Regions from separate parts of the Streptococcus sp. DD11 genome, predicted to be linked through region 2. Evidence: predicted binding sites of a transcription regulator. Region 2 holds the regulator's gene; the other holds the start of a gene.
What was found. The regulator NrdR, encoded in region 2, represses ribonucleotide reductase genes. The targets are predictions, from matches to a motif close to ACACNATATATNGTGT.
Positions count from the first base shown of each region.

Region 1: a site for NrdR is predicted at 2,608-2,623, ahead of nrdD (anaerobic ribonucleoside-triphosphate reductase). Genes of this name have one in related genera too.

Region 1 covers NZ_KQ969392.1:515,371-519,745, forward strand. The annotation lists gene STRDD11_RS02430 (hypothetical protein) at 52-192, opposite strand; gene nrdD (anaerobic ribonucleoside-triphosphate reductase) at 194-2,389, opposite strand; gene STRDD11_RS02440 (heme transporter CcmD) at 2,667-4,205, opposite strand; gene STRDD11_RS13570 (hypothetical protein) at 4,244-4,375, opposite strand, start outside.
Region 2 covers NZ_KQ969393.1:83,304-87,678, forward strand. The annotation lists gene STRDD11_RS03675 (endonuclease/exonuclease/phosphatase family protein) at 1-597, shown strand, start outside; gene STRDD11_RS03680 (excalibur calcium-binding domain-containing protein) at 983-1,672, opposite strand; gene nrdR (transcriptional regulator NrdR) at 1,785-2,258, shown strand; gene STRDD11_RS03690 (replication initiation and membrane attachment family protein) at 2,259-3,407, shown strand; gene dnaI (primosomal protein DnaI) at 3,408-4,307, shown strand; gene STRDD11_RS03700 (NADPH-dependent oxidoreductase) at 4,304-4,375, shown strand, end outside.

The DNA of each region.
Region 1 (4,375 bases), on a different contig from region 2:
TTTTCTCCTGATACGAAGAGAGTGAGACTGCATCGCGCCCCACTCCAACTTCTATTGTTTCTTCTTTTTTTCTAAAAATTTCTGCCGCAGACTGACTAAGCGGTCTTTTTTGTCGCTGCCGCCCTGCGAGTGCTTCTCGTGGAAACGCCGTACTTGAGCCTTTCCCTTGTCATCTAGTTGGTATTTTCCCATCTTAATTTCCTTCATACTTAATGGTCGAACCGTTCATATGCTTAACCCGGGCCGATATTTCCTTGTGACGGCCCTTGACCATAGGCCGAGCCTGAGGATTGCCCAGATAGCCGCAGGTCCGCTTGACCACATCTACCGTCTTGGGGTCGCTGTTGCCGCAGTTAGGGCAGGTGAAGCCCCGCTCAGTCGGCGTGAAATCTCCTTCAAAATCACACTGATAGCAGCGGTCAATCGGTGTATTGGTCCCCAGATAGCCGACCCGATCGTAAGCATAGTCCCATACAGCTTCTAGGGCTTTGGGATTCTGCTGCAGGACCGGATATTCACAGTAGTGGATAAAACCGCCGGAAGCACCGGCCTCTGGATAAACCTTTTCAAAGTCCAGCTTTTCAAAGGGCGTCGGATTCTTGCGCACATCGTAGTGGAAAGAATTGGTATAGTACTCCTTGTCAGTAATATCCTCAATGACACCAAACTTCTCCGTATCCAGCCGGCAGAAACGGTCTGTCAGACTCTCAGACGGTGTTGAATAGACAGAGAAGTGATAGTCGTACTGTTCAGACCATTCTTCCACGCGCCGCTTCATATCCTTGACAATCGAAACGGTAAATTCCTTGGCTGCTGGATTTTTTTCCCAGTCGCTGCCATAGAAGACTGCTGCCACTTCATAGAGGCCGATGTAGCCCAGAGAAACGGTGGCCCGGCGGTGGGTAAAGAGCTGGTCAACCTGATCGTACTTGCCCAAGCGCCGGCCGAAGGCCCCATATTGGTAGAGAATAGGCGCATTGGCCGGACTGGCCTCCTTAGTCCGCTCCACCCGATAGACCAGCGCATCTTCGGCGATATTCATGCGCTCATTAAAGATTTCCCAGAACTTGGCAAGGTCGCCCTCAGACTCCAAGGCAATCCGCGGCAGATTAACCGTGACAACCCCCAGATTCATGCGGCCGGAGTTGACTTCGTCCCCATTTTCGTCCTTCCAGCCCTGCAGGAAGGAACGGCAGCCCATGGGCACCTTGAAGGAGCCGGTCAGGTCAATAATCTTGTCATAGGACAGCACATCCGGATACATCCGCTTGGTGGCGCATTCCAAAGCCAGCTCTTTAATATCATAGTTCGGTGTGCCGGGCTCTAAGTTCAGGCCGCGCTTGAGGGTAAAGATCAGCTTGGGGAAAATGGCTGTGCGGTGCTCGGATCCCAGCCCCTTGATACGGATATTGAGAATGGCTTTTTGAATCTCCCGCTCAAAGCGATTGGTCCCCAGGCCAAATCCCAGCGATGTGAAAGGCGTCTGACCGTTGGATGTAAAGAGGGTATTGATCTCATATTCCAAGGACTGCATGGCATCATAGATATCCTTTTTGGTCTTTTCCCAGGCATAGTCCTCGCGCTTATCCTCCAGGACCCAGTGCTCCGCATCCCGCAGATGTTTTTGATAATTCAGCGCAGCATAAGGCGCCAAAACCTCATCAATCCGGTCAGCCGAACAGCCACCGTACTGGCTTGACGCTACATTAGCGATGATTTGCGAAATCTGAGCTGTCGCAGTCTGGATAGACTTGGGACTTTCCACTTCAGCATTGCCGATCTTAAAGCCATTCTTCAGCATCCCCGCAAAGTCAATCAGGCAGCAGTTGGTCATCGGTGTATAGGGACTGTAGTCCAGATCGTGGTAATGAATATCGCCTTTTTGATGTGCATTGGCCACATGGGGCGGCAGCATTTTCAGTCCGATGGATTTGCCGACAATCCCCGCTGTCAGATCGCGCTGGGTATTAAAGACATCGCTGTCTTTATTGGCATTTTCATTGACTACCGTCTGGTCCTTGTTGAGGAGCTTGTCGATGGTAAAGTTGATGTCCGTCGCTTTTGAGCGCTCAAAATCCCGCTGGGTGCGGTAGGTAATGTAGCTCTCTGCAATGGTATACTCCTTGGCATTGAGCAGCTCATGCTCTACAATATTCTGAATCTCATAGATTTTGACATACTTGGCAAAACGATCGGTGATTTCAGCGACAATGCGATCCGTAATCGTTTCAAGCTTGGCTTCCAGCATCGGCGTCAGAGGGCCGACTTCCTGCGCAGCCCGCACCATAGCCTTGTAAATCTTCGCAACATCAAAAGTCACCCGGCGGCCGTCCCGCTTTTCGACATAAACAGCTGGAATGGTTTCAAACTTTTCTTCTCTTAAAATCATCATGGACACATCCTCTTTCTGATACTCATGAAAATCATCTCAGCTCTGCTGTACACCCAAACCACAGCAGCTTGGCCTTGCAGCAGCGGACAAACTTCCGCAAAAAAAGTGCCGGTACAGCTGGCAGCGGACAGCTTCAGACCCAGATTGTTCCGGGCTGATTTTCAAAAAGTATGCTATGATTGATACAAGAATCATTATAGCACGTTAAAATAAAAAATCAATATGTTGTGTAAAATTTTTAAAAATTTTATTTTATACACAACATATTGATAATTTACTTCAGTTCGTAAAGTTTAAAATGGCTCAGTTTGAGATCCGTTTCTTTATAATTTTTAGAAAGATTTTGGCGGGTATCAGACAGCAGCTCCAGATGATTGTTGACCAAAATAAACTTGGGCTGGACATTTTCCAAAGCGCTTTGCAGTCCCAGACGATTTTCAGCCGTTCCCAGATAAAGAGCGGGCGAAAGCAGGGAAACAGCTGACTTGCGGCCGCTGGCCTGATAGAGGCTGGCACTATTGTCCCAAGCATACACCCTATCGTCCGCGCTGCTCTTTTCCTGAATATACTGAGCTGCTCTAGCTCTTTCAGCAGACTGACCGCTGGAAAGCAGGTATTCATTGACCAGCGGATAGCCTACTAGATAGAGCAGAGCCAGGAGCGGCAGGAAGAACTGGCCGGCGATGTAGCTGGACCAGAGGGAAGGCTGGCGGCGGTCCCTGCGGTGGCGGCCCGCCTGCTTCTTGCCCTTATTAAACCAGAGAGCCAGCAGAATCATAGCAAAAGGCAGGGCTGGCAGCAGCTGATAGCTGCCTTGGTCCGGCAGACCCAGCGCCCCTAAAACCGTTGCCAACAGGCCCAGCAGACCGATAAAGCGCAGCACGCGCGTGCTGGTTGACTCCGCCTTGGTAAACAGGCCGACTGCAAAGGCTGATGCAAAGCCCAAACCGACCGTCAAGAGACCGTAATAAAGCAGATTGCCGAGGAGATGGCTGCCGAGCAGGTTAAAGGAATCCCAGGCATAGGTCACCTGGCTGATGGCCTGACCGAACGTCTGATTGACAACGGTAAAGTAGCCCAGCGGATAGAAAATCAGCGAAAAGCCCAGCAGTGCTGCCAAAAACTGGTAAAAACCTCTGGCCTTCTGCTTGCTCACGATATTGTAGACAAAGAGCACCAAGCTGGTCAGCGCATAAAAAACAAGGCTGACCATCGGCTCAATCATAAAGGCAACGGCCCCGAAAGCACCGTATAAGATGAACTTTTCATCCTTGAGATCGTCCTGCAGATAGCGCACTAAGAAAGAGAGATTCCAAAAGATAAAAGGAAAAACAAATATAGTGGAGTAAAGACCGCCAAAGCCCAGCGCAAAAACCAAAAGGTAAAAGAGCAGCAGGAGACTGCGCGACAAGCCTTGCTTGGGTCTGAGCCGGGCCACTGTCCGATGCAGGAAAATGCCCGCCAGCCACAGAGCCAGTGTTTGAAAAGCTATGAGCAGAAACTGCCCAAAGACCAGACTGCCAGCCCAAAGAATGAAATAATAGAGCAGGCCGCTGGTCCCATAAATCTGCGAATAAGGCAGCTGCCCCTGACTCATGGCCCAGCCGGCATACAGATTCTGCGACTGCAGGTTGGTAGACAAGTGGGTCAATAAAGGGTTGACCACACTGAGCAGGCTGAGAATCAAGCTGCATAAAAAAGCAAGAACATAAGGAACAGGCTCCAGTTTTGCAGGCTGGCTCTCAGCCTGTTCACTTCTGCTTAAAGAGGCCTCAGACACTTCCAAAACCGGCTCGTCATTTGTATCGTACATAAAAAAGAATCTCCTTGATATCAGTCTTATCTAGTATATCAAATTCCTTTCTTCCTGTCAGCCTTCTCTTGCATTTCCTTTCTCTTTTTAGGCTTTGCAGCCAGACTCTCCAATTCCCGAAAACGGCGGTATTCTCTGCTCTCCCAGACCAGTTGGCTGCCGTAAAGTAC
Region 2 (4,375 bases):
CTGACGGAGAAATTATCCGCACAGGGACTGGATTACTACTGGTCCTGGGCCTATAATCACATAGGCTTTGACATTTATCATGAAGGGGTGGCAATCTTATCCAGAAAGCCGCTGGCTCCTAGAGAAATTTTGGTATCAAAAGTCAACAATCCTGCAGATTATCGGACGCGCAAGGTTCTGCTGGCGGAGACAGAGGTGGAAGGTCAGCTGCTGACGGCAGCATCCTGCCATCTGTCTTGGTGGGACAAGGGGTTTCAGAGCGAGTGGTCCAAGCTGCAAGCAGCGCTATTGAAAGCGGAGACACCTTTGCTTTTGATGGGAGACTTCAATAATCCAGCCGATCAGGAAGGTTATCAGACCATGTTGGCCAGCCCGCTGAACCTGCAGGACAGCCATACGGCTGCTGCAGAGGCTGTCGGAGAGGCGACGGTGGAAGGCGGTATCGCTGGCTGGGATCAGAATCAGTCTGCCCTGAAGATTGATTATATTTTCACCAGTCGGAGGATGAAGGCAGAACGCTCAGCTGTTGTTTTTGACGGTCAAAATGGTCCAGTTGTCAGCGACCACTTTGGTTTAGAAGCAGAGGTGAAAATTTAGAGAAAAGATGGTGGGACGCACCCTTGTGATGGCTGCGTTCTCACCGGCAAAAGAACAGGCAGGATAAAGTTTTTATTTCCAGCCAAATATGACGAAAGATTTTATTAAAAAACGCATAAAATCAGCGCTTTCGAACAGCCTGTTTTTATGCGTTTTTCTATTTACAGTCTTTTCCTTTGCTTTTGGCAGTGGCGGTGGGACAGAAGAGGCTGAAGGACTTTTTATACAGTATCTTATCAAAGATACTCCCTTTTGCGGGTGAGGGCGCAGCTATCATGGGAGTCTGTCTCAGCCTCACTCCCCCGGACTGTTAAAGCAAGGCGAGTTAACGACGGAATAAAAGATAAACTAAATGACGATAAAAAGTTTTTGCTTGGTCTCTGGCTTATCGTTCACATCCGATACCGTCACCGTCTCGATCCAAGTGGCGGCCGTATCCAGGCTGGCCTTGATAGACTGGTGCAGCTCCGGCTGCTCTTGCTTCAGAACAGTTTTTGTAGTAGACATTGGCTTGGGCTGCTTGTGCAGCAGCGGCTTCTTCTTGTTGCCTTTGCGCTTCGGCGGCTTTTTGAGCTTCTTCTTGTTGCCTTTGCGCTTCGGCAGCTTTTTGAGCTTCTTCTTGTTGCCTTTGTGCTTCGGCAGCTTTCTGAGCTTCTTCTTGTTGTTTTTTCGCTTCGGCAGCTTTTTGAGCTTCTTCTTGTTGTTTTTTCGCTTCGGCGGCTTTCTGAGCTTCTTCCTGTTGCCTTTGTGCTATCCGTTCCTGTTCCGCTTTTTCTGCAGCCTCTTTTTGTTGGCGCTCTTTTTCAGCTTTATTTTTTTCTTTTTGTGCCGATGACCGACTACTTGCTGAGCTAATTTTTGCAGAAGAGGAGGAGTTGGAAACGGCTTTGGTATCTTCTGTATTCGAAGAGCAGGCAGAAAGGGTAACGCAAGCCAGCAGGATACAAGAGCAAGCTGCAATGTTTTTCTTTGATAACATCAGAATAATCTCCTTTTTATAAAATGATAGCGTTTTCAAAAATATTATATAAGAAATGATAGAAAAAAGAATAACAGAATGATTGATGTTGTCCAATTTTTAGAAATCTGCATGCTCCTTTTCCTCCCTTTTTAGACCTCAAACTGCTGTCTTTTGTTATTCTTGAAAACGTGTTATAATGAAGTATTAAGATTCTAGGAGGGATGTCATGCGTTGTCCGAAATGTGGTGGGAGTAAGTCAAGTGTAGTGGACAGCCGGCAGGCTGAGGATGGGAACACCATCCGCCGCCGCCGTGAGTGCGAGGAGTGCCAGCACCGTTTTACAACCTATGAGCGTGTAGAGGAGCGGACCTTGGTTGTTGTCAAAAAAGACGGCACACGCGAACAGTTTTCTCGGGATAAAATTTTTAACGGGATTATCCGTTCTGCTCAGAAAAGGCCTGTATCAAGCGATGAAATTGAGACCATTGTCAATCGGATTGAGCAAAAGGTCCGCAGTCAGAGTGACAATGAAATCAACAGCGAATATATCGGTTCCTTGGTCATGGATGAGCTGGCCGAGCTAGATGAGATCACCTATGTCCGCTTTGCCAGCGTCTACCGGAGTTTCAAGGATGTAGGTGAGCTGGAAAGTCTGCTCAAGCAGATCACCAAGGGTTCCAAGAAGAAAAAGGAAAAATAAATGAAACCAAATCATCATTTTTCTTTCTTGCGCAATCATCTGGTCAGTCAGGATACGGGCAATTTTTCCCGGCTCTATCTTCCGATCTTAGGGAGGGAGGCGGCTGCTCTCTATCTTTATCTCTTGGCTTTCTGGGATAATGGCCAGAAAGAGCATCTGTTCAGCCATATTCTCAATCATCTGGATTTTGGGATGGACATTCTGGAAAGCAGTCTGGACCGACTGAGTGCTATGCGGCTGCTCACTATTTATGAGGAAGAAGGTGCCTATGTGATGCAGCTTTATCCGCCCCTGTCTGCCGATGAATTTTTCCAGCATAATGTCTACAGCAAGCTGCTGGAGAAGAAAATTGGCGAGGCGGCCGCGGAAGCGCTGAGACCTGAGAGCGCCAGCGGTCAAAAACGGATCAAGCCTTTTATGCAGGTATTTGGTCTGGAAAATCAGCAGCAGGAACGTCCCCGCCAGGTCAACGATTTTGACTTAGGGCACTTCAAGCAGCGCATGGCGCAGGAAAATCTGCGCTTTGCGGATGAAAAGGAAGACGTGCTGGAGCTTTTTGCCATAGCAGAGCAGAAAAAATGGACCTGGTATGAGACCTATCTCTTAGCTAAGGAAACAGCAGTTTCTCAGGTCATTTCTACCAAGCGCATGAAGCAGAAGCTGGCCCAGCGGCCTGTTGACAGCGAATTTAGCCAGCAGGAGCGTTCCATTATCCGGGAGGCAAAGAGCAAGGCGCCGATGATGTTTCTGGCAGAGATTAAGCAAACGCGTCAGGCAGCCATCACGCGGACTGAGCGAAAGCTCTTGCAGGATTTGGCAGAGCTAGGTCTCCTTGATGAGGTGATCAATGTCATTCTGCTGCTGACCTTTAATAAGGTTGATTCGGCCAATGTCAATGAAAAATACGCCCTTAAAGCCGCCAATGACTTTGCCTATCAGGGTGTCAAATCGGCTGAGGAAGCCGTTCTCAAAATCCGTGAGCGCCATCAGCAGGGCAGCAAAAAACCGGCCTTTTCCAAAGGACAGACCAGCAACGTACCTGACTGGAGTCAGCCGGATTATAAGAATGAAACCAGCGCTGAAAAGCAGGCTGAACTGGAAGAGCAAAAACGCCGGCTCTTAGCCAAACTTGAAGGAGGAAGCGACTAAATGGAAAAAATCGGACAGACCCTGCCTCATATGAATAAAGTGCGGCAGTTTGACTATCAGGAATTGGTCAAGCAGATCATGGCAGACCCTGATGTAGCAGCTTTTATCCAGCAGGAAGGCCTGTCGCAGGCTGAGATTCAGCGCAGCATTTCCAAGTTTAATCAGTATATCACGGAGCGCAACCGTTTTCTGCTGGGGGATGACAGTTACATTGCCAAGGGCTACAAGCCGGTCTTGGTTCGGAATGAAGGATACGCTGATGTTTCTTATGAGGAAACGCCGGAGCTGATTGAGCAGGAGCGGCAGGAGGCTGTTCGCAGCCGTCTTAATCTCATCAATCTGCCGGCCAGTCTCAAGGAAGCCAGTCTGGCTAAGATTGACTTGGATGATGTCGGCCGCTATCAGGCTTTTGAGCTTCTGACCAACTTTGTGGCTGACTATCCCGATTATCAAAAAGCTCTCTATCTCTACGGGGATTTCGGTGTTGGCAAGAGCTACATGATGGCAGCTCTGGCCCATGATTTATCGGAAAAGCGCAGTGTTTCTACGACTCTGCTGCATTATCCAAGCTTTGTTCTGGATGTGAAGAATGCCATCAGCTCCGGTCTGGTCAAGGAAAAGATTGACGGCGTCAAGACAGCGCAGGTGCTGATTTTGGATGACATTGGCGCCGAGCAGTCCAGCCCTTGGATGCGCGATGAAATTCTGCAGGTCATCCTGCAGCACCGCATGCAGGAAAATCTGCCGACTTTCTTTACCTCCAATTTCAGTTTTGCTGATTTGGAGCGGCATTTTGCTAATTCTAAGAATGGCGACGAGACCTGGCAGGCCAAGCGGGTCATGGAGCGCATCAAGTTCTTGGCCCAGGAAGTCCGTCTGGAAGGAGAAAACCGCCGATGAGTGAAACCATTGATTTAATGAAGCGTCATACTTCCGTCCGCCGTTTTAAGGATGAGCCCATTCCGGAA